DNA from 4 places in the Variovorax sp. YR752 genome. Region 1 is predicted to be linked to each of the others. Evidence: predicted binding sites of a transcription regulator. Region 1 holds the regulator's gene; each other region holds the start of a gene.
What was found. Region 1 encodes sigma-54, which starts transcription at its own class of promoters, with help from an activator protein. Its sites were predicted from a motif close to TGGCANGNAANCTGCTTT; they were not measured.
Positions count from the first base shown of each region.

Region 2: a site for sigma-54 is predicted at 4,395-4,412, ahead of glnA (type I glutamate--ammonia ligase). Genes of this name have one in related genera too.
Region 3: a site for sigma-54 is predicted at 4,072-4,089, ahead of AAG801_RS36410 (ammonium transporter). Genes of this name have one in related genera too.
Region 4: a site for sigma-54 is predicted at 4,342-4,359, ahead of hmpA (NO-inducible flavohemoprotein). Genes of this name have one in related genera too.

Region 1 is NZ_CALRZC010000070.1:28,884-34,638, forward strand. It holds gene AAG801_RS17980 (YceI family protein) at 1-269, shown strand, start outside; gene AAG801_RS17985 (YceI family protein) at 308-943, shown strand; gene AAG801_RS17990 (LysE family translocator) at 966-1,610, shown strand; gene AAG801_RS17995 (phospholipase D family protein) at 1,623-3,239, opposite strand; gene rpoN (RNA polymerase factor sigma-54) at 3,250-4,842, opposite strand; gene lptB (LPS export ABC transporter ATP-binding protein) at 4,860-5,657, opposite strand; gene lptA (lipopolysaccharide transport periplasmic protein LptA) at 5,654-5,755, opposite strand, start outside.
Region 2 is NZ_CALRZC010000035.1:6,967-12,721, forward strand. It holds gene ntrC (nitrogen regulation protein NR(I)) at 1-1,144, opposite strand, end outside; gene glnL (nitrogen regulation protein NR(II)) at 1,171-2,250, opposite strand; gene AAG801_RS11085 (hypothetical protein) at 2,262-2,786, opposite strand; gene glnA (type I glutamate--ammonia ligase) at 2,933-4,348, opposite strand; gene AAG801_RS11095 (molybdopterin-binding protein) at 4,496-5,296, opposite strand; gene AAG801_RS11100 (EI24 domain-containing protein) at 5,293-5,755, opposite strand, start outside.
Region 3 is NZ_CALRZC010000269.1:4,623-10,377, forward strand. It holds gene AAG801_RS36395 (pyridoxal phosphate-dependent aminotransferase) at 1-633, shown strand, start outside; gene AAG801_RS36400 (thiamine pyrophosphate-binding protein) at 791-2,464, shown strand; gene AAG801_RS36405 (hypothetical protein) at 2,472-2,774, opposite strand; gene AAG801_RS36410 (ammonium transporter) at 2,798-4,036, opposite strand; gene AAG801_RS36415 (TSUP family transporter) at 4,453-5,211, shown strand; partial or broken gene AAG801_RS36420 (tripartite tricarboxylate transporter permease) at 5,269-5,755, opposite strand, start outside.
Region 4 is NZ_CALRZC010000021.1:54-5,808, reverse strand. It holds gene AAG801_RS07380 (VUT family protein) at 1-304, opposite strand, end outside; gene AAG801_RS07375 (NAD(P)/FAD-dependent oxidoreductase) at 313-1,959, opposite strand; gene cysK (cysteine synthase A) at 2,111-3,031, opposite strand; gene hmpA (NO-inducible flavohemoprotein) at 3,123-4,307, opposite strand; partial or broken gene norR (nitric oxide reductase transcriptional regulator NorR) at 4,443-5,755, shown strand, end outside.

The DNA.
Region 1 (5,755 bases):
CCAGCTTCCGCTCGAGCGCCATCAAGGCGCTGGGCGAGGGCCGCTTCGAGATGGCCGGCAAGCTCACCATCAAGGGCGTCAGCAAGGCCGTGACGGTGCCGGTGAGCATCACGTCGTCGGGCGGTGCCTATTCGGTCGCCACGGGCACCCTCACGATCCAACGGCTCGACTACAAGGTGGGCGACGGCGAATGGACCGACACCTCCGTGGTCGGCAACGAGGTGCAGGTGCGCTTCAAGCTGACGCTCGCGGGCCTCGGGCCGCTGTGATGACGATCCCCTTTCCCATGCATCCTTCTTCTTCCGCCATGAACAAGTTTTTCTTTGCCGCGGCCTTCTGCGCGAGCGCGGCCCTGCCGCTTGCCGCGATGGCCCAGGAATACACGGCGCCGGCGCTGGCCGCCAAGCCCGCGGGCGGGCCGGTCAAGAACGCCAGCTACGTGATCGACCCGACCCACACCTTCGTGATGTACGAGATGGGCCACTACGGCACCACCACCAACCGCGGACGCTTCAGCACCAAGGACGGCTCGGTGCAGATCGATGGCAGCGGCACCGGCGGCAAGGTCGACATCACGATGGACATCAGCTCCATCAACACCGGCGTCGATCTGCTCAACCGCCACGTGCAGAGCAAGGACTTCTTCAACGTGGCCGAATTCCCCACCGGCCGCTTCGTGGCCGAGCGCATCGACTTCAGCGGCGACAAGGTGACCGACGTGCCCGGCACGCTCACGCTCATGGGCCAGACCAAGCCGGTGACGCTGAAGGCCGTGCGCTTCAACTGCTACCTGAACCCGCTCATCAACCGCCAGGTCTGCGGCGGCGACTTCGAGGCCACCGTGCAGCGCAGCGACTGGGGCATCACCTGGGGCCTGAACTTCGGCTTCGAGAACAAGGTGAAGCTGCTGGTGCAGGTCGAAGCGGTGAACGTGCAGCCATGACGACGACGCCAGGAGCCACGCGATGATGGACACCACCCTTTCCCTGCTCGGCATCGCCGGCGCCATGGCCGTCGGCGCGATGAGCCCCGGCCCGAGCTTCGTGATGGTGGCGCGCACCGCCGTGGCCTCGCGCAGCGACGGGCTGGCCGCGGCCCTGGGCATGGGCGCTGGCGGGCTGGCGTTCTCGATCGCGGCGCTGGCCGGGCTGCAGGCGGCGTTCCTCGCGGTGCCGGGGCTGTACCTCGCGATCAAGGCCTTCGGCGGCGCCTACCTGATCTACCTGGGCTTTCGCATCTGGCGCGGCGCGCGCCAACCGCTCGCGATCACGCCCGACGCGGACGCCTCGCCCCGGAGCCAGGGCCGCAGCGGACGCACCTTCCTGCTCGGCCTGGCCACGCAGGTCAGCAACCCGAAGACGGCGGTGGTGTACGCGAGCATCTTCGCGGCCTTTTTGCCGCGCGAGGTGCCGCTGGTGCTGGCCCTCGCGGTGCCGGCGGTGATCTTCTGCATCGAGACGGGCTGGTACGCGATCGTCGCGCTGGCGCTGTCCTCGGCCGCACCGCGCGCGGCCTACCTGCGCTACAAGACCTGGATCGACCGCGCGGCCGGCGGCGTGATGGGGCTGCTGGGCCTGCGGCTCGTGTGGTCGGCCGTTCGCGGCACCTAGCCAACCAGGCCGCTACAGCAGGCTCTCGGGCGTGAGCGGCGACAGCAGCTCGAGCATGGTGCGGTCCCAGAAACCCGAGTCGGGTTCTTCGTGCAGCACGGTGGTCTTGCCACCTTCCTCACTGACCCACTCGATGCGCCGCGAGCCACCCGCCGCTGCATCGCCGCCCTCGGCAAAGCGCAGCCGGTAGGCGCCCTGCTGCTTGAGCACATCGAGCAGCTTCAAGGTCTGCTGCGCCATCTCGGGGCTGCGGATGAACAGGCCGATCTCGGTGTTGTGGATCTCGGAGCGCGGATCGAAATTCATCGAGCCGACGAAGAGGATGCGCTGGTCGATCACCGCCGACTTGGCATGCAGCCGGCCCACCGACGTGCCGAACAGACCCAGCCGCACGCTGCGCCGCGTGCGCGCGGAACTCAGCTCGTGCAGCTCCGCGCCCAGCGCGAGCATGTCGGCGCGGTAGCGGCGGTAGGCGGTGTGGACCAGCGGCTCGTCGGTGGCGGCGAGCGAGTTGGTGACCACGCTGATCTTGACGTTGCGCCCGCGGATCTCGCGCATCACCTCCAGCCCCGACGCGCCCGGAATCAGGTAGGGCGAGACCAGCGTCACCTCGCTGCGCGCGCGGCGCATCTGCTCGACCACGTTGTAGCGCACGCTGTCGACGTCGAGCAGCGGCACGCCGCCATACGACGCGGTCTTGCCGATCACGCGATCGGGCGAATCGGCGTAGGCCTCGGCGGTGGTCCAGATCAGGCCGAGCTTGCCGGCGTCGAGGTCGTCGGCCACCGGGCTGTAGCCGAGCAGGTCGTTGGGTGCAGGCTTGGGCGGCGGCGGCGTGGTGTCGGGCCCGGTGGCGGCATCGAAGCGGCGCTGCAGCTCTTCGCGCGGCAGGTCGGTGCGCACGACCGAGCCGATCGGGCGCACGTGCGGGCTGTTCCAGTACTGGTCGAACAGCACGCCCAGGCGCGGGATCAATGCGCCCGTGACGAAGGTGTCGAGATCGATGAAGTTCTGGCCCGAGGTGCGGCGGAAGTACTGGTTGCCGATGTTGCGCCCGCCCGCCACCGCCATCGCGCCGTCGGCGATGAAGAGCTTGTTGTGCATGCGGCGATTGACGCGGCTGAAATCGAACAGCGAAGCGGTGAAGCGCCTGAGCAGGCTGCCGCGCCCGGCCGGGAACGGATTGAACAGGCGCAGCTCGACGTTCGGCGTGGCAGCCAGGCCGAGCAGCAGCTCGTCTTCGCCGGACGTGTACAGGTCGTCCATCAGCAGGCGCACGCGCACGCCGCGCTGGGCCGCGTCGCGCAGGGTGCGCAGCAGGTAGCGGCCGGTCTCGTCGTTCTCGATCTGGTAGTACTGCACGTCGAGCGTGCGCTGCGCGCGGCGCGCGAGCTGCAGCCGCGTGTCGAAGGCGAAGTCGCCGCCGGGCATGAGGCGAAAGCCGCTGAGGTCGGGGTCGGGCTGCGAGGCCAGCGCGATCTTGCCGAGCGCAGTGTCGGCCGAGACGGCGATGGCCTGGGTGGGCGCGCGCGGCGCTTCGTCGGGCAGCGTGGCGCAGCCGGTGAACAGCAACACGGTTGCGATGACGACAACCCAATGCCCACAGCGCGACAGCAGGCGATGGGTCATCGTGGGCTTTCTACAGGGCCTTGCGCAGGTTGGCGGGCGCGATGCGCAGCGCCTCGCGGTACTTGGCCACGGTGCGGCGCGCGCACTCGATGCCCTGCTCCTTCAGCATCTCGGAAATCTGGCTGTCCGACAGCGGCTTCTTGATGCTCTCGGAACTCACGAACTGCTTGATGAGCGCGCGCACCGCAGTGCTCGACGCGTTGCCGCCGGTCTCGGTGCCCAGCGCCGAGCCGAAGAAGTACTTGAGCTCGACCGTGCCAAAGGGCGTCGACATGTACTTGGCCGTGGTCACGCGCGAGATGGTCGATTCGTGCAGGCCCAGTTCGTCGGCAATCTCGCGCAGCACCAGTGGGCGCATGGCCAGCTCGCCGTGCACGAAGTAGCTCTTCTGCCGCTCGACGATGGCGTTGCTCACGCGCAGGATGGTGTCGAAGCGCTGCTGGATGTTCTTGATGAACCAGCGCGCCTCCTGCAGCCGCTGCGACAGCGCCTGGCTGCCCTCGCCCTTGTGCGCCTTGAGCGCGCCGGCGTAGATGTCGTGCACGCGCAGGCGCGGCATGACCTCGGGGTTCAGCATGACGCGGAACTTGATGTTGGTGCCGCGGCCCGTCTTGGTGACGATCACGTCGGGCACGACGATGTTGCGCTCGACGTCCACGAAGCGGCGGCCCGGCTTGGGCTCCAGGCGCGCAATGATCTGCAGCGCCGAGCGCACCAGCTCTTCGTTGGTGCGCGTGAGCGTGGCCAGGCGCTTGAAGTCGCGCCGCGCGAGCAGCTCCATCGGCTGCTTGCAGATCGCGATGGCGGTCTTGCGGATGAGCGCTTCGGCCTCGGTCTCGTCTTCGTTCGCGAGCGCCTTCAGCTGGATGCTCAGGCATTCGCCGAGGTCGCGCGCGCCGACGCCGACGGGCTCCAGGCTCTGCAGCAGGCCGAGCGCCACCTGGAAGTGGTGCACCAGGTCGTCGAACTGGTCGTTGTCGTCGCCTGCCAGGCCCGAGGCCAATGCGGGCAGCGAGTCTTCGAGGTAGCCGTCGTCGTTGAGCGATTCGATCAGGAAGCGCAGCGCGGCGCAGTCGTTTTCGTTGAGCCGCAGGGTCAGCGCCTGGCGGTGCAGGAACGACTGCAGCGACTCCTGGCTGCGCGCAAGTTCGGTGGCGTCGGCACGTTCGTCGTCGCCGAGGTTGTTCTGGCGTGCGGGCGCATCGCTGCCCCACTCGCTGTCGTCGGGCGCCATCTCGACGGTGCCGTCGCCTTCCCAGTCGGGCTCGCGCTCGGTGATCTCGGCGGCGGGGCCGTCGGAGTCGGGGGTCGAGGTGGTTTCGCTCGAAGTGGTCGTCGCGCTGGAGGCCGGCACCGGGGCGAAATCGCCCTCGCCGGTGTCACCGCCATCGTCGCGCGGCACGGGCGTGTCGACAGCATCGAGCCCGAACTCCTCGCGCGCGGCTTCTTCCGCGGTGCGTTCGAGGAACGGGTTCTCGTCCAGCATCTGCTCCACCTCCTGGCTCAGTTCGAGCGTGGAAAGTTGGAGCAGGCGAATGGACTGCTGCAGCTGCGGCGTGAGCGCCAGATGCTGCGAGACGCGAAGGGACAGCCCTTGCTTCATGAGGACGCGCCCCTCCCTTACATGCGGAAGTGCTCGCCCAGGTACACCCTGCGTACCTCGGCGTTGTCGACGATCTCCGAGGGTGTGCCTTGTGCCAGCACGTGCCCGTCGCTGATGATGAACGCGTGATCGCAGATGCCCAGCGTTTCACGCACGTTGTGGTCGGTGATGAGCACGCCGATGCCGCGCTCTTTCAGGAAACTGATGATCCGCTGGATCTCGATCACGGCAATCGGGTCGATGCCGGCGAAGGGCTCGTCCAGCAGGATGAAGCGCGGCTGCGTGGCCAGCGCGCGTGCGATCTCGACGCGGCGGCGCTCGCCGCCCGACAGCGCGAGCGCAGGCGAATCGCGCAGGTGGTCCACGCGCAGGTCGGACAGCAGGTCGGCCAGTCGCTCTTCGGTGGCCTGCTTCGACAACGGCACCATGCGGCCGTTGGCGTCGGGCTCGCGCTGCAGCTCGAGCACGGCACGCACGTTTTCCTCGACCGTGAGCTTGCGGAAGATCGAGGCTTCCTGCGGCAGGTAGCTCAGGCCCATGCGCGCGCGGCGGTGAATGGGCATGTGGGCGATGGGCTCGCCGTCGATGGTGATCTCACCAGCGTCGGCGCGCACCAGCCCGACGATCATGTAGAACGAGGTGGTCTTGCCCGCGCCGTTGGGGCCGAGCAGTCCGACGACTTCGCCCTTCTGCACATCGAGCGAGACGTCTTTCACGACCGTGCGGCTGCCGTAGCTCTTCTTGAGGCCGCGCGCCACGAGGCGGCTGCCGGGGACGCCGTCGGCGGTCGTCTGGGTTCCTGCGGTTTCGATCACTTGCGCCCTTCCCCTTCGGGGCTGCCGCCCAGCGTGGTGCTCGGGCGCAGCCCCGCGCCAGGCGCGGGGGTGGGTGCCAGAGCCGCGGGCTTCTTGCC
Region 2 (5,755 bases), on a different contig from region 1:
CCTTCGACTCGATCAGTTGCGCCGGCGCCATCACGGTCAGCCAGTGGCAGATGTTCTCGAGCTGGCGCACATTGCCCGGGAAACCGAAGGTCGCGAGCTTGGCGAGCGCGGCGTCGGAGATTCGCTTGGGCTCGACGCCCAACTGCCGCGCGCTCTGCTGCAGGAAGTGGCGTGTGAGCGCGGGCACATCTTCGCCGCGTTCGCGCAGCGCGGGCAGGCGCAGGCGGATCACGTTGAGGCGGTGGAACAGGTCTTCGCGGAAGCCGCCGAGCTTCACGCGCTGCTCCAAGTCCTGGTGGGTGGCGGCGATGACGCGCACGTTGGCCTTGACCGAGTTGTGGCCGCCCACGCGGTAGAAATGACCGTCGCTGAGCACGCGCAGCAGGCGCGTCTGCAGGTCGAAAGGCATGTCGCCGATTTCGTCGAGGAACAGCGTGCCGCCCTCGGCCTGTTCGAAGCGGCCGCGGCGCATGGTCTGCGCGCCGGTGAAGGCACCGCGCTCGTGGCCGAAGAGTTCGCTCTCGAGCAGGTCCTTGGGAATGGCGGCGGTGTTGATCGCCACGAAGGGGCCGTTGGCGCGCGGCGAGTGCTTGTGCAGCGCGCGTGCCACCAGCTCCTTGCCCGAGCCCGATTCGCCGGTGATGAGCACCGTGACATTGCTCTGCGACAGCCGGCCGATGGCACGGAACACGTCCTGCATCGCGGGCGCCTGCCCGAGCATCTCGGGCGCGGCGACCATGCGCTCTTCGGACACCTCTTCGCGCTGGCTTTCGTCGACAGCGCGGCGGATGAGTTCCACGGCGCGCGGCAGGTCGAAGGGCTTGGGCAGGTACTCGAAGGCGCCGCCCTGGAAGGCCGAGACCGCGCTGTCGAGGTCGGAGAAGGCCGTCATGATGATGACCGGCAGGCCGGGGTGCTTGGCCTTGATCTTGTCGAGCAGGTCGAGCCCCGAGCCGCCCGGCATGCGGATGTCGCTCACCAGGACCTGCGGGCCCTGCTGCTCGTCACCCTCGGCCTGTTCGAGTGCGGCCAGCACTTCGCGTGTGTTCGTGAAGCTGCGCGTGGGCATGTCTTCGCGCAGCAGGGCCTTCTCGAGCACGAAGCGTATCGATTGGTCGTCATCAACTATCCAGATCGGCTTCATGCATCTCCTCTGTTGCCGGGGCTGCCCTAGGGCAGCGGAATCAATATCTTGAAATCGGTTCGGCCCGGGACGCTGTCGCACTCGATCACGCCGTGATGCTGCTGCACAAAAGTCTGCGCAAGCGTCAACCCCAGCCCGGTTCCGCCTTCCCTGCCCGAAACGAGCGGATAGAAGATGCGGTCCTTGATCGTGTCCGGCACACCCGGTCCATTGTCGATGACATGCAATTCCAGTGCCAATCGATACCACTGCTTGTTGAAGATCACTTGTCGGGCCACGCGGGTCTTGAAAGTGATCTGCGCATCGCCCGCCGCGCGGCGCTCGGCCAGGGCCTGCGCCGCGTTGTGCGCGATGTTGAGCGTGGCCTGGATGAGCTGCTCGCGGTCGCCGCGGAACTCGGGAATGGAGACGTCGAAGTCGCGCTCGATGTGCAGGTCGCGCGAGAACTCCGCCAGGATGACCGAGCGCACGCGCTCGCACACCTCGTGGATGTTCACGTCGCCCACCACGTGCGGACGGCGGTGCGGCGCCAAGAGCCGGTCGACCAGCGTCTGCAGCCGGTCGGCCTCGTGAATGATGACCTGGGTGTACTCGATGAGGTCGCGCGACTCGACCTCCATCTGCAGCAGCTGCGCTGCGCCGCGAATGCCGCCCAGCGGGTTCTTGATCTCGTGCGCGAGGTTGCGGATGAGTTCCTTGTTGGCCTGCGCCTGGTCGATGAGGCGCTCTTCGCGGTCCTGGCGCACCTGCTGCTCCAGCGGCGACATCTCGATGATGAGCTCGCCCTTCTTGTCGCCGTGCGCCAGCGTGACCTGCACGGGCATCAGCTCGTGGTTCACACGCCGCAGAAAAGCCTCGTAGCGCAGCGTGGCGAAGTCGTTGCTGCTGGCACCGTCGAGCGCGGTGCGCAGCACCTGCGGCTCATGGAAACAGGCGCCGAACTGCGAGCCCTCGAGCGTGCGCCGCGAGGTGCCCAGTGCGTCTTCGAGGCCTGCGTTGGCGAACAGCACCGAGCCGTCGCTGTTGACCACCGCGATCAGCGTGGACAAGAGGTCGAAGGCGCGAAAGCGCGGAGTGGCGCCAGTCGCCTTCTTCCCGAACACCATGGTGACGCCGTTTACTGCGCTTGCGGCTTGCCGGGCAGGCGGCCGATTTCGCGGCGGATGCCGGCGATGTCGCTCTCGTTGCGCGCGAGTTCGGCCTTCATTTCAGCCACGCGGTCGAGGTACTTCTGGTAGTTGCGGCCTTCGCTGCCCTGCTTCTCGGGCTCGCCGTTGTTGTATTCCTTCTTGAGCTCGGTCTGGCGCGCCTCGGCCTTGCGCAGCTCGGTTTCGAGCACCGAACGCGCCTCGCCGTCGCGCGCACGCTGGTCGACGCCTTCGACGCGCGGACTGCCTGCCGGCGCACGCGCGGCCGATGAACCCGAGCCCGACGACGCGCTGCCACCACCACCACCGGAAGGCTTTGTGCCCTGCACGACGGTGACGTTGCCGCCTTCCATGACCTTGCAGCCCTTTTGCTGGGCCACGGTGGCGTTGTTGGTGTACTCGTTGCCGCAACGCCAGACGCGCTCTTGCGCGAGCGCCGCCGAGGCGGTGGCGAACGAGGCGGCGGCCAGGAAAATCAGGGAGGCAGTCTTCATTTGAATCCGGAGAGGGCGCGACAAACGCGCATTTTGATGCAATTCGGGCGCCCTCACGATGGGATGTTCCGCACCAAGGAAAAAGGACGGCCGGGGCCGTCCTTTTGTCTTACCTGCCCGCCGAGACGGGCTGGGTATTGCACTTTTTACAGCGAGTAGTACATGTCGAATTCGACGGGGTGCGTCGCCATGCGGAAGCGCGTGACTTCCTGCATCTTGAGGTCGATGTACGCGTCGATGTACGAGTCGGTGAACACGCCGCCCTTGGTCAGGAACGCACGGTCCTTGTCCAGGTGCTCCAGGGCCTGGTCCAGGCTGTGGCAGACGGTCGGGATCAGCGCGTCTTCTTCCGGCGGCAGGTGGTACAGGTCCTTGCTGGCGGCTTCGCCCGGATGGATCTTGTTTTCCACGCCGTCCAGGCCGGCCATCAGCAGCGCGGCAAAGCCCAGGTACGGGTTCATCAGCGGATCGGGGAAGCGCGCTTCGACGCGGCGGCCCTTCGGGTTGGCCACGAACGGGATGCGGATCGAGGCCGAGCGGTTCTTGGCCGAGTAGGCCAGCTTCACCGGGGCTTCGAAGCCGGGCACCAGGCGCTTGTAGCTGTTGGTGCCGGGGTTCGTGATGGCGTTCAGGGCACGGGCGTGCTTGATGATGCCGCCGATGTAGTGCAGCGCGAAGTCAGACAGGCCTGCGTAGCCGTCGCCGGCGAACAGGTTCTTGCCGTCCTTCCAGACCGACTGGTGCACGTGCATGCCCGAGCCGTTGTCGCCGACGATGGGCTTGGGCATGAAGGTGGCGGTCTTGCCGTAGGCGTGGGCCACGTTGTGGATCACGTACTTCTGCAGCTGGACCCAGTCGGCGCGCTGGACCAGCGTGCTGAACTTGGTGCCGATTTCGAGCTGGCCGGCGTTGGCCACTTCGTGGTGATGCACTTCGACCGGGATGCCCAGCGATTCGAGCACCAGGCACATTTCCGAGCGCATGTCGTGCAGGCTGTCGACCGGGGGCACGGGGAAGTAGCCGCCCTTGACTGCGGGACGGTGGCCGCTGTTGCCGTGCTCGTATTCCTTGTCGGTGTTCCACGAAGCTTCTTCGGAATCGATCTTCACGAAGCAGCCCGACATGTCGTTCTTCCAGCGCACGCCGTCGAACACGAAGAATTCGGGTTCCGGACCGAAGAAGGCGGTATCGCCCAGGCCGGAAGCCTTCATGTACGCCTCGGCGCGCTTGGCGAGCGAGCGCGGGTCGCGCTCGTAGGCCTTGCCGTCGGCCGGATCGATCACGTCGCAGGTCAGGATCAGCGTCGTTTCTTCGAAGAAGGGGTCGATGTTGGCGGTGTTCGGGTCGGGCATGAGCTGCATGTCCGAGGCTTCGATGCCCTTCCAACCGGCGATGGACGAACCGTCGAACGCGTGGCCCGAGGTGAATTTGTCTTCATCGAAATGCGACACGGGCACGGTGACGTGCTGCTCTTTGCCGCGGGTGTCGGTGAAGCGCAAGTCGACGAACTTGACCTCGTTTTCCTTGACGAGCTTGAGTACATCGGCGACGGTCTTTGCCATCAGTTTCTCCTGAGTTGGATGGTGGTTAGGAATACGGGAACGGAAGGATGCAGTTTCTGTGCCATTGTCACCCCGCCGGATGAGGCCCGGGTGACGGCCCAGGGGCTGCCGGAAAAGGAATTAATCACCAAATTGGTGCGATACGAATTAACGCACCAATTCAGGGCCAAGCTTCGCATCAAAGCTGTGCAAGCCTTCGATGAGTTGGCCATAGGCGGCATCGAGCAGCCCGGGGTCGCCCTTGACGCCCAGCTCGATGTGACGCCCGTACTGCGGGTGATCCACGCTGGGGAGGCTGAACACCTTGATGCCGGCGTGGGCCTGCTCGATGGCCTGCATCAGCGGCGTGAGGGTGGCTTCCATCGCACCGAAAACGATCACGGACTTCTCGGCGATGGCGTTGCGGGTGAACAGATCGGCATAACGGCTGTCGAGCACCGACTCGATCATCGGCCAGGCCATGACCGGAAAGCCCGGCACGAAATGCACGTGCTCGACGCTGAAACCCGGAATCTTGTTGTACGGGTTGCGGATGATCGACGCGCCCTGCGGAAACACGCCCATGTTCAGGCGGTGAATGTTGTCGGCCCGGTCGGGCTCGTAGGGCACACCCTGCTCCTTGGCGGTGTCCTGCATGCGCTCGCGGATCAGCACTTCGGCTTCGGGGTGCAGCGCCAGCGGCACACGCAGGGCCTGGGCGGCGCACTGGCGGGTGTGGTCGTCGGGCGTGGCGCCAATGCCGCCGGTCGAGAACACGATGTCGCCCGAGGCGAAGGCGCGCATGAGCGCCGCAGTGATCCGCGTGGGCTCGTCGCCCACGTACTCGGCCCAGCCCAGCTGGAGGCCGCGCGCGGCCAGCAGCTCGATGACCTTGGCCATGTGCTTGTCGGCCCGCTTGCCGGAAAGGATCTCGTCGCCGACGACGATGAGACCGAATGCGCGTGTCATGGTGAACCCCATTGAGAAAGAGCGGCCTTGTTGGCCTCGGTGGCTTCGGCCGCCTCGAGGGCCGGTGCCTCGCCGCTGCCGGTTGCGGGCTGCAGCGCGGCGCGCTGGGCGCGCATCTGGGCCAGCGCGTCCAGGCAGTAGTGGGCGAACCAGAGCGCAGAGAAAGCAAAGACCAGCGTGTAGATCCAGATGGCGATCGGCACCAGCACGAAGAAGGCGGCGGCGAACAACAGGCCCGAGGCCCAGACGATGCTCGGGGCGGCGCCCAGGTAGCCGCACAGCACGCCGATGCACAGCAACGGCAGCCGGTGGGCGCGCAGCAGCGCGGCGCGTTCTTCAGGGCTGGCGTGCTCGGCCAGCGCGTCGAAGCTCATCACCCGATAAGTGAGCCAGCCCCAGATCAGCGGCGGCAGAATCAGCACCAGCGGCGGAATGAGCCACAGCGGCATCGACACCACC
Region 3 (5,755 bases), on a different contig from region 1:
GATGTGCTGCTCGAGCATTCAGGCGTGTGGGTGCTGGCGGACGACATCTACGAACACATCCTCTACGACGGCCTCGCCTTTGCGACGCCGGTGGCCGTCGAGCCGCGGCTGCGCGACCGCACGCTCACGGTGAACGGCGTGTCGAAGGCCTATGCGATGACCGGCTGGCGCGTCGGCTACGGCGCCGGGCCGCGCGCGCTGATCGCGGCGATGGCCGTGGTGCAGAGCCAGTCGACCTCGTGCCCGTCGTCGGTGAGTCAGGCTGCGGCGATCGAGGCGCTCACCGGTCCGCAAGACATCGTGGCCGAACGTTGCGCATCGTTTCAACAGCGCCGCGACTTCGTCGTGGCCGCGCTCAACCGCACGCCGGGCCTGCATTGCCGCGTGCCCGAGGGCGCCTTCTATACCTTTGCGAGCTGCGCCGGCGTGCTCGGCAAGCGCACCGCCAGCGGCGCGCTGCTGCAGACCGACAGCGACTTCTGCCGCTACCTGCTGCAAGAGTTCGAGGTGGCGGTGGTGCCGGGCAGCGTGTTCGGGCTGGCGCCGTATTTCCGCATCTCGTATGCGACGTCGATGGCGCAGCTGGAAGAGGCGTGCGCGCGCATCGCCGCCGCCTGCGCCGCGCTCACATGACCCCGCATTTCTCCCTCCCCCGCTGGGGGAGGGTTGGGGTGGGGGCACGCGGCGCATCCATTCCTGTCGGCGCATCCAACGCCGGTTGCCCCCATCCCAGCCTTCCCCCAGAGGGGGAAGGAGCGAATACCAAGACCTTTATCACATTGGACACCCCATGACTTCCTCCCGCACCGGCGGCCAGATCCTGGTCGACCAGCTCATCACCCACGGCGTCAAGCAGCTCTTCTGCGTGCCCGGCGAAAGCTTTCTCGCCGTGCTCGATGCGCTGCACGACGCATCGATCGACGTGACGGTGTGCCGGCAGGAGGGCGGCGCAACCATGATGGCCGAGGCGCAGGGCAAGCTCACGGGCCAGCCCGGCATCTGCTTCGTCACGCGCGGCCCCGGCGCCACCAACGCGGCGGCGGGCGTGCACATCGCGCACCAGGATTCGACGCCGCTGCTGCTGTTCGTCGGCCAGGTCGCACGCGACGCGATGGGCCGCGAAGCCTTCCAGGAGCTGGACTACAGCGCGGTCTTCGGCACGATGGCCAAGTGGGTCGTGCAGATCGACGATCCGGCGCGCGTGCCCGAACTCGTGTCGCGCGCCTTCCATGTCGCGACCTCGGGCCGGCCCGGTCCGGTGGTGATCGCGCTGCCGGAAGACATGCTGACCGAAGCCGCCGTGGTGGCCGATGCGTTGCCGTATGCGGTCACTGAAACCCATCCCGGTACGGCGCAACTGGTAGAGCTGCAGCAGCGCCTGTCGCAAGCGCAGCGGCCGGTCGTCATCCTGGGCGGCAGCCGCTGGTCCGAAGCCGCGACGCAGCAGTTCGCGCAGTTCGCCGAGGCGTATGCGCTGCCCGTGTACTGCTCGTTCCGCCGCCAGATGCTGATGTCCGCCGAGCACCCCTGCTATGCGGGCGACCTGGGGCTCGGCGCGAACCCGCGCATGCTGGCGCGCATCCGCGATGCGGACCTCGTGCTGCTGGTCGGCGGGCGCTTGTCGGAGGTGCCGTCGCAGGGCTATGAGCTGTTCGCGATCCCGCAGCCGAAGCAGACGCTGGTGCATGTGCACGCCGATGCCGACGAGCTCGGCAAGCTCTATCGCCCGACGCAGGGCATCCATGCCACGCCGCAGGCGTTCGCTGAAGCGGTGGCTGCGCTGCGCCCGGCCTCAGCGCCTTCGTGGCAGGCCGAGACGAAAACCGCGCGCGAAGACTTCCTGCGCTGGAGCGACCCGGGCACGATCCGCATTCCCGGCCCGCTGCAGATGGGCGAGGTCATGCAGCACCTGCGTGAGGTGCTGCCGGCCGACACCATCTTCTGCAACGGCGCGGGCAACTTCGCGACCTGGGTGCACCGCTTCTGGCCGTTCCGTGCGTTCGCGAGCCAGCTCGCACCGACCAGCGGTTCGATGGGTTACGGCCTGCCGGCCGGCGTCGGCGCCAAGCGGCTGTGGCCCGCGCGCGAGGTGGTCGTGTTCGCGGGCGACGGCGATTTCATGATGCACGGCCAGGAGTTCGCGACCGCCGTGCAGTACGGCCTGCCGATCCTCGTGGTGCTGCTGGACAACGGCATGTACGGCACGATCCGCATGCACCAGGAAAAGCACTACCCCGGCCGCATCAGCGCCACGCAGCTGAAGAACCCCGACTTCCGCGGCTATGCAGAGGTGTTCGGCGGCCACGGCGAGCGCGTGACCACGACGGAAGAATTCGGCCCCGCATTGGCGCGAGCCCGTGCGAGCGGCAAGCCGGCGATCCTGCATTGCCTGCTGGACCCCGAGGCGATCACGCCCGCGAGCACGTTGCAGTCGATCCGCAAGGCCGCGCTGGCGGCGGGCTGAAGCGTCGTCAGCGCAGGCCGCCGACGTAGCGCGGCGGCGGCGTGGGCGGCAGGCCATCAGGTTGGCGCGCCGCCAGCCGCGCGGCGCGGGCCAGCGGTTCCATGGCCTGCTCGAGCCGCGTGGCGAGTTGGTCGAGTTCGTCGTCTTTCGTCTCGGCGGCGTGGATGCGCGTCATGCGCACGATCTCGGCGGCGTACTCGGCATTGGTGGCCATCCATTCGGTGTCGGTCACGCGTCCGTGCTTGCGCCGCAGCGCCACGTGCAGGCGGGCGGCGAGGGCGATGCGTTCGCTTTCGGACATGGATGGCATGGCGGGTCTCCGGCGTCTGCGGGTCAAGCTCCCAGGTGTTCCTTGTGTTGAGCAAGATCGAGGCCCACGAGTTCGCTCTCGGGGTCGACGCGCAATCCGACCAGCACATGCACGAGGAACAGCACGATGGCTGTGCCCGTCGCGCTGTAGATCGCCACGCTGCCGACGGCGATCGCCTGCGTCAGCACATTGCCCGTCGCGCCCGAGATGCGCGGGTCGGCGAACACGCCCGTGAGCAGTGCGCCCACGATGCCGCCGATGCCGTGCACGCCGAACACGTCGAGCGAGTCGTCCGCACCGAGCAGGTGCTTCAGGCCGGTGGCGCCCCAGTAGCAGGCCAGCCCGGCGATGGCGCCGATGGCCAGCGCCGCCGGCGGCGTGACGAAGCCGGCCGCCGGCGTGATCGCCACCAGCCCGGCCACGAGGCCGGAGCACAGGCCCAGCAGCGAGGGACTGCGGCGCACGATCCATTCGCCGATCATCCAGCTCATGGCACCGGCCGCCGCCGCGATGTGCGTCACCAGCATGGCCAGTCCGGCGCGCCCGTCGGCCGCCACCGCCGAGCCGGCATTGAAGCCGAACCAGCCCACCCACAGCAGGCCCGCGCCGGTCATGGTGAGCGCCAGGCTGTAGGGCTCGAAGGCCTCGCGCCCGTAGCCCCGGCGCGGCCCGAGCGCATAGGCGCACACCAGCCCCGCGATGCCCGCGTTGACGTGCACCACCGAGCCGCCCGCGAAGTCGAGCGCGCCCATCTGCGCGAGCCAGCCGCCCGGCTCCCACACCCAGTGCGCGACGGGGGCGTACACGAGCACGCTCCACAGCAGCGCGAACCACAGCAGCGCCGAGAAGCGCATGCGCTCGACGAAAGCGCCGAGCACCAGCGCGGTGGTGATGATCGCGAAGCTCAGCTGGAACATGGCGTAGACCGACTCAGGCACGTTCGGCGCCACGTGGCTCACGGCCACCTGGCCGGCGTCTTTCAGGTACTCGAAGCCCGAGAAGCCGATGCGCGAGAGGTTGCCCAGCCAGGGCCAGCCGGGCGTGAAGGCCAGCGAGTAGCCGAGCGCGAACCAGGTCAGCGAGACCACCGCCGCGATCGCCACCACCCCGGCCATGGTGGCCAGTACGTTCTTGCGCCGGACCATGCCGGCGTAGAAGAGCGCGATGCCGGGCAGCGTCATCAGCAGCACCAGCGCGGTCGAGGTCATCATCCAGGCGGTGTCGGCCGCGTTCAGGGAGGCTTGGGGTGCCAGCAGGGCCATGACCGTTTCTTCTTGGAGTGGTGGACACAGGCGTGTGTGCACGAGTCATGCCATCTTGTTAACTGGCTGAAACACTTTCGTTTCCCAACCGGGGGGTCGAAGTAAGTCGAAGCGGGTAATTCCTAATGCACCGGGCGGGTGCGCGCTTGCACAATCTGCGCACTCGCGACGGGCCCTGCTCGTACTGCCGAGGGTCCGAGGAGACAACTTCCGATCGATCAACAAGAACATTCTTCAAAGGCTCCGTACGAGATGCCTGTCTGATATTTGAAAAGCGCCGCTGGTCGGCGCTTTTTTTTGCCTGCTCGCCGCGCGACCTCTGGCGAATTCCTCCAAGCCAAACAAGCCTTCTGGTCAACCGGTGCCGGCCACCACAGCTATCGTTTCGATAGCGATTCGGTGAGACAATCGCCCGCATGGAAATGCTGGTGGTCACGGGCGCCTCACTGCTCGCGGGTTTTATCGATGCGATCGTGGGCGGCGGCGGGTTGATCCTGGTGCCGGCCCTTTTTGCGGTGTTTCCGGGCGCGCCGCCGGCTACGCTGCTGGGCACCAACAAGAGCGCGTCGATCTGGGGCACCGCGGCCTCGGCGGCCCAGTTCAGCCAGCGCGTGCAGATGCGCTGGAGCGCCATGTGGCCGGCGGCGCTGCTGGGCTTCGGCGGCTCGATGGTCGGCGCCTGGACCGTCACGGTCTTCCCGGGCGACTTCCTGCGCCGGGCGCTGCCGGTCATCCTGCTGGGCGTGCTGATCTACACGCTGGCGCGCAAGGACATGGGCCGGCTGCACGCGCCGCGCTTCAGCGGCCGCGCCGAGACGCTCGCGGCCAGCACCATCGGCCTGACCATCGGTTTCTACGACGGCTTCTTCGGGCCGGGCACGGGCAGCTTCCTGGTGTTTCTGTTCGTGCGCTGGATGGGCTACGACTTCCTCAACGCCTCGGCCTCGGCCAAGGTCATCAACACCCTGACCAACGCCGCCGCGCTGATCCTGCTGGCCGCCAAGGGCCACGTCTGGTGGCACTACGGGCTGGTGATGGCGGTCGCCAACGTGGTCGGCAGCCTGGTCGGCACGCGCGTGGCGCTGAAGCACGGGGCGGGGTTCGTGCGGATCGTGTTCATCGTGGTGGTGAGCGCACTCATCCTGAAGACGGCTTACGACGCGTTTCTGAAATGAAAAAGCCCCTGGCGTGAGGCCAGGGGCTTTTCCAGGACACCGAGGAACCGGCGTTGCTTAGTCTTCGACGAATGCCTCTTCGCGTTTGGCCTTGATCGCCGGCAGCAGCACGATGCACAGCAGCAGCGCCGCAGCCACCAGCAGCCCGGCCGAAAGCGGCCGCGTGACGAACACGCTCCACGCGCCGCGCGACAGCAGCAGCGCGCGCCGCAGGTTCTCTTCCATCATCGGCCCGAGGATGAAGCCCAGCAGCAGCGGGGCCGGCTCGGTGCGCAGCTTCAGGAACAGGTACCCGATGAAGCCGAAGATCGCCACCATCCACACGTCGAAGGTGTTGTTGTTGGTCGAGTACACGCCGATCGCGCAGAACAGCACGATGGCAGGGAACAGGAACTTGTAGGGCACCGTCAGCAGCTTGATCCACATGCCGATCAGCGGCAGGTTCAGGATGATCAGCATCGCGTTGCCGATCCACATCGAGGCGATCAGGCCCCAGAACAGCTCCGGGTTGCTGGTCATCACCTGCGGGCCCGGCTGGATGTTG
Region 4 (5,755 bases), on a different contig from region 1:
TGTCGAGCAGCTGCGAAGCGATGAAGGCCAGGCCCGAGGCGGCGGCGATGCGCGCCGGTGCGAGCAGCAGCGACACCGCCACGGCCACCGCAAAACCGACCCAGGCCACGCGCCGCGCCATGCCGGGGCCGAAGCGCCGGTTGACGAGGTCGCTCACGAGGTAGGCCACCGGGTAGGTGAAGGCGCCCCAGGTGAGCCAGTCGTTGATGGCGAACTGCACGAGGATGTTGGACGCAAGCACCACGGCGGCCATCGCCAGCGTGGCGACGGCCAGCTGGCCGGTGGTGGGGCGCTGAAAGTGCATCATCAAACTCAAACAGCCCTGCCGAGCACGCTGCGCGCCACGGCCTCGGCCACCTTGATGCCGTCCACGCCGGCCGACAAAATGCCGCCCGCGTAGCTCGCGCCTTCGCCGGCCGGGTAGAGGCCGCGCACGTTCAGGCTCTGCAGGTCGTCGCCGCGCGTGATGCGGATCGGCGACGAGGTGCGCGTTTCCACGCCGGTGAGCACGGCGTCGTGCGTGTCGAAGCCCTTGATCTTGCGACCGAAGGCGGGAAAGGCCTCGCGCATCGCCTCGATGGCGTAGGCGGGCAGGGCCTGGTGCAGGTCGGTCGGCGTCACGCCGGGCTTGTACGACGGGATGATGCTGCCGAGTGCGGTCGACGGCTTGCCGGCGATGAAGTCACCCACCAACTGGCCGGGCGCGTGGTAGTTGCTGCCGCCGAGCACGTAGGCGTTGCTTTCGAGCTGGCGCTGCAGCGCGATGCCTGCGAGCGCATCGCCCGGGAAGTCCTTCGGGTCGATGCCCACCACGATGCCGGCATTGGCGTTGCGTTCGTTGCGCGAGTACTGGCTCATGCCGTTGGTGACCACGCGGCCCGGCTCGCTGGTGGCCGCGACCACGGTGCCGCCGGGGCACATGCAGAAGCTGTAGACCGAGCGGCCGTTGCTCGCGTGGTGCACCAGCTTGTAGTCGGCCGCGCCCAGCAGCGGATGGCCCGCATGGCGGCCCCAGCGGGCGCGGTCGATCAGTCCCTGCGGGTGCTCGACGCGGAAGCCGATCGAGAAGGGCTTGGCCTCGATGTACACGCCGCGCGCATGCAGCATCTCGAAGGTGTCGCGCGAGCTGTGGCCCAGCGCCATCACGACGTGGTCGGCGCGCAGCTCGCTGCTCTGGCCCGTCGTCTGGTCGAGCACGGTGAGGCCGCGCAAGTGCTTGCCGGTGGGGCCGTCTTCGATCTGCACGTCAGTCACGCGCTGCTCGAAGCGGATCTCGCCGCCGAGCGCGACGATCTGCTCGCGGATGTTCTCGACCACCTTCACCAGCTTGAAGGTGCCGATGTGCGGATGGGCGACGTACAGAATTTCGGGCGGCGCGCCGGCCTTCACGAACTCTTCCATCACCTTGCGGCCGAGAAAGCGCGGGTCCTTGATCTGGCTGTAGAGCTTGCCGTCCGAGAAGGTGCCGGCGCCGCCTTCGCCGAACTGCACGTTCGACTCGGGGTTGAGCACGCTCTTGCGCCACAGGCCCCAGGTGTCGCGGGTGCGCTGGCGCACGGTCTTGCCGCGTTCGAGCACGATGGGCTTGAAGCCCATCTTCGCGAGCATCAGCGCCGCGAAGATGCCGCAGGGGCCGAAGCCGATCACCACGGGGCGCGTCGCGTCATCTCGATCAGCAGGCGCATGGCCCGGCGGCGTGTAGCGCATGTCGGGCGCGGGCTGGATGTGCGGGTGGCTGGCGTGCTTGGCGAGCAGCGCGGCTTCGAGCGCCGCGTCGGCCAGCTGCACGTCGCAGATGTAGACCGTGAGCAGGTCGACCTTGCGGGCGTCGAAGCTGCGCTTGTAGACGGTGTGGGAGGCGATCGCTTCAGGCGGAACGTCGAGCGTTCGGGCGATCAGGGTGACCAGCGCGTCAGGCGCGTGGTCGAGCGGGAGTTTGAGTTCGGAGATTCGCAGCATGTCGTGGGGCTTGTGGTTATCAAGCAGCCGGGCATTTTAACGTCGCCATGCTGGAACACCGCGGAACCGGCTTTGCCGGGCCGCTGGTGTTGCCCCCGGTAGGGGGTTGGAGAAGCGACACGAAGTGCGCGTAGCCTGGGGGCGAGCCAGATTACGCGGGCAGGAAGCCCTCGACGGACAGGTAGCGCTCGCCCGTGTCGTAGTTGAAGCCCAGCACCACCGCATCGGGCGCCAGCGAGGGCAGCTTCTGCGCAATGGCCGCGAGCGTTGCGCCCGACGAGATGCCGACCAGGATGCCTTCCTCGACCGCGCAGCGGCGCGCCATTTCGCGCGCCGGTTCGGCGTCGACCTGCAGCACGCCGTCGAGCAGCGAGGTGTCGAGGTTCTTCGGAATGAAGCCCGCGCCAATGCCCTGGATGGGGTGGGGTGCCGGTGCGCCGCCCGAGATCACGGGCGAGGCCACGGGCTCCACCGCGAACACCTGCAGCTTGGGCCACTTCTTCTTGAGCACCTTCGCCACGCCGGTGATGTGGCCGCCCGTGCCCACGCCGGTGATGAGCACGTCGATGCCGTCGGGAAAGTCGGCCGCGATTTCTTCGGCCGTGGTGCGCACGTGCACGTCGACGTTCGCGGGGTTGTTGAACTGCTGCGGCATCCATGCGCCGGGCGTGCCGGCCACGATTTCCTCGGCGCGGGCGATCGAGGCCTTCATGCCGCCGGCGCGCGGCGTGAGGTCGAAGGTGGCGCCGTAGGCCAGCATGAGGCGGCGGCGCTCGACCGACATGCTATCGGGCATCACCAGGATCAGCTTGTAGCCCTTGACGGCCGCGACCATCGCCAGGCCGATGCCGGTGTTGCCCGAGGTCGGTTCGACGATCGTGCCGCCGGGCTTCAGCGCGCCGCTCTGCTCGGCGTCTTCGACCATCGCGAGCGCGATGCGGTCCTTGATCGAGCCGCCGGGGTTGGCGCGCTCCGACTTGATCCAGACCTGCTGCTTCGCGTGACCGAACAGACGGTTGATGCGGATGTGCGGCGTGTTGCCGATGGTCTGGAGGATGTTCTGGGCCTTCATGGAATCTCCTTGGATCAATGCGGTTGTTCAAGCGGACAGCGCGCATTGTGAGACCAGCCCGCGACCGTTTCAGCGCAGGGCTTTGCTTCCCTCAGGCTTCCAGGGCTTCCAGCGGCCCGAAGAACTCGTAGCGAAGCTGCTGCTTGGGCACGCCGAGCGCCAGCCCGTTGGCGTACACCGCCTTCATGAACGGCTTCGGCCCGAGAAAGTACAGGTCGACGTCGCGGTCTTCCGGCAGCAGCCCGGCCAGCAGCTCGCGGGTGACGAAACCGGTCGCGTGCGGCGTGTCGGTGTCGCGCGGCGCGTCGTAGACATACAGCGGCTTCACGTTCGCATGCCGCTGCGCGAGCGCGTCGACGCGGGCGCGGAACGCATGCGCACCGCCGTGCCGTGCCGCATGAACGAAGTGCACCGGCCGGCCCGTGTGCGCCATCGATTCGAGCATGCTCATCGCGGGCGTGATGCCCACGCCGCCCGTCACCAGCACCAGCGGACGTGCCTGCTCGCCGGCGGGCTGCAGCACGAAGTCGCCGCACGGTGCCTGCGCCTGCAGCCGCGTGCCGATCACGGCCGCCTCGTGCAGCCAGTTCGAGGCGCGACCGCCTTCTTCCTTCTTCACGCTGATGCGGTACCACGGCTTGCCCGGTGCGTCGGACAGCGAGTAGTTGCGCCGCACCGGCTGGCCGTCGATCTCCAGCACCAGCGTGAGGTACTGCCCCGGCGAGAAGGCCAGCAGCGCGCCGCCGTCCACGGGCTCCAGGTAGAACGAGGTGATGACCTCGCTTTCGTCTTCGCGGCGCGCCACACGGAACTCGCGCGTGCCGCGCCATCCGCCGGGTTGCGCCGCGTTGGCGCTGTAGACGGCTTCTTCCGCCGCGATGAGCAGCCCCGCCAGCGATTCATAGGCCTCGCCCCACGCGGCGATCACCTCGTCGGTCGCGGCATCGCCGAGCACCTCCTTCACGGCGCGCAGCAGGTAGTGGCCGACGATCGGGTAGTGCTCGGGCAGCACGCCCAGCGCCGCGTGCTTCTGGATGATCCGGGGCAGGGCGCCGGCGATCTCGTCCAGCCGGTCGATGTGCGCGCCGTAGGCGATGACGGCCCCCGCCAGCGCGCGCGCCTGCGTGCCCGCGGCCTGGTGCGCTTCGTTGAAGAAGGCCTTCACCTGCGGATGGCCCTCGAACATGATCTTGTAGAAGTGGCTGGTGATGGCCTCGCCGTGGGCCTTCAGCGCGGGCACGGTGGACTTGACGATGGCGATGGTTTGCGGGTTCATGGTCTGGCGCTTCCTCTGTTGAGATGCCTTTGTCATCTCACGATCCGTGCCAGCCGGAAGGCCGTTGCAAGTGCTTGACGCCATTGGGGATTTATCAGGTGTGGTCAAATTCACCACAACTTCAGCGTTGTATTTATGACCACGATACGTGTCAATTCGACCACCGAGGCCCCGCCGCCCGAGCCCGAAGCCGAGGCCGCCCGCTACCGATCGCTGCTCGCCGCCGCGCGTGGACTGGTCCGCTGCGATGCCGCCGCGCTGCTGCAGCTCGACGTCGATGTGCTGAAGCCCGTCGCGGTCGACGGACTGAGCGATGAAACCCTCGGGCGCCAGTTTCCCGTCGCCGCCCACCCGCGTTTCGCACGCCTGCTCGGCAGCGAACGGGGCCTGCGTTTCGCCCACGACAGCAACCTGCCCGACCCCTACGACGGCCTCGTCGCCGGCCAGCCGGGCATCCTGCCGGTGCACGACTGCATGGGCGCGCCGCTGCGCCTGCGCGGCGCCCTCTGGGGCCTGCTCACGCTGGATGCCCTGGAACCGCACGCCTTCGATGCCGTGAGCCCGGCGCAGATGGAGGCGTTGGTCACCCTCGTCGAAACGGGCATCGAAGCCGCCCACACGATCCGCGAGATGCAGGCGCGCGCGATGCGCGAGCAGGCCGTCGCACAGGCGCTGCGCGCAGGCCGCGGCGCGCCCCGCGAGCTGCTGGGCAGCAGCCCGGCGATGAAGCAGCTGTGCGACGAGATCGACACCGTCGCCGTGTCCGACCTCACGGTGCTGCTGCTCGGCGAAACCGGCGTCGGCAAGGACCTCGTCGCGCAGCGCCTGCACGCGCGCTCGCGGCGCAGCGAGCAGCCGCTGGTGCAGGTCAACTGCGCGGCGCTGCCCGAGACGCTGGCCGACAGCGAACTCTTCGGCCACAAGCGCGGCGCGTTCACCGGCGCCGTGCAGGACCGCGACGGCAAGTTCGAGATCGCCGATGGCGGCACGCTCTTTCTCGACGAGGTCGGCGAGCTGCCGCTGAGCGTGCAGGCCAAGCTGCTGCGCGTGCTGCAAAGCGGCGAGGTGCAGCGGCCCGGCAGCGACCGCATGCACAAGGTCGACGTGCGCGTGATCGCGGCCACCAACCGCGACCTGCCCGCAGCGATTGCGCAGGGGCGGTTTCGTGCCGACCTGTACCACCGGCTGTCGGTCTATCCGCTCGTCGTGGCGCCGCTGCGCGAACGCGGGCGCGACGTGCTCGTGCTGGCCGGCAGCTTTCTCGAGGAGAACCAGCACCGGCTGGGCGCGCGCAACCTGCGGCTCTCGCCGGCGTCGAAGGCCGCCCTGCTGGCGCACGGCTGGCCGGGCAACGTGCGCGAGCTCGAGCATGTGATCAGCCGTGCGTCGCTGCGGGCGTTCAGGGAACAGCCGCGCGGCTCGCGCTGGACGGCCATCGAACCGCACCA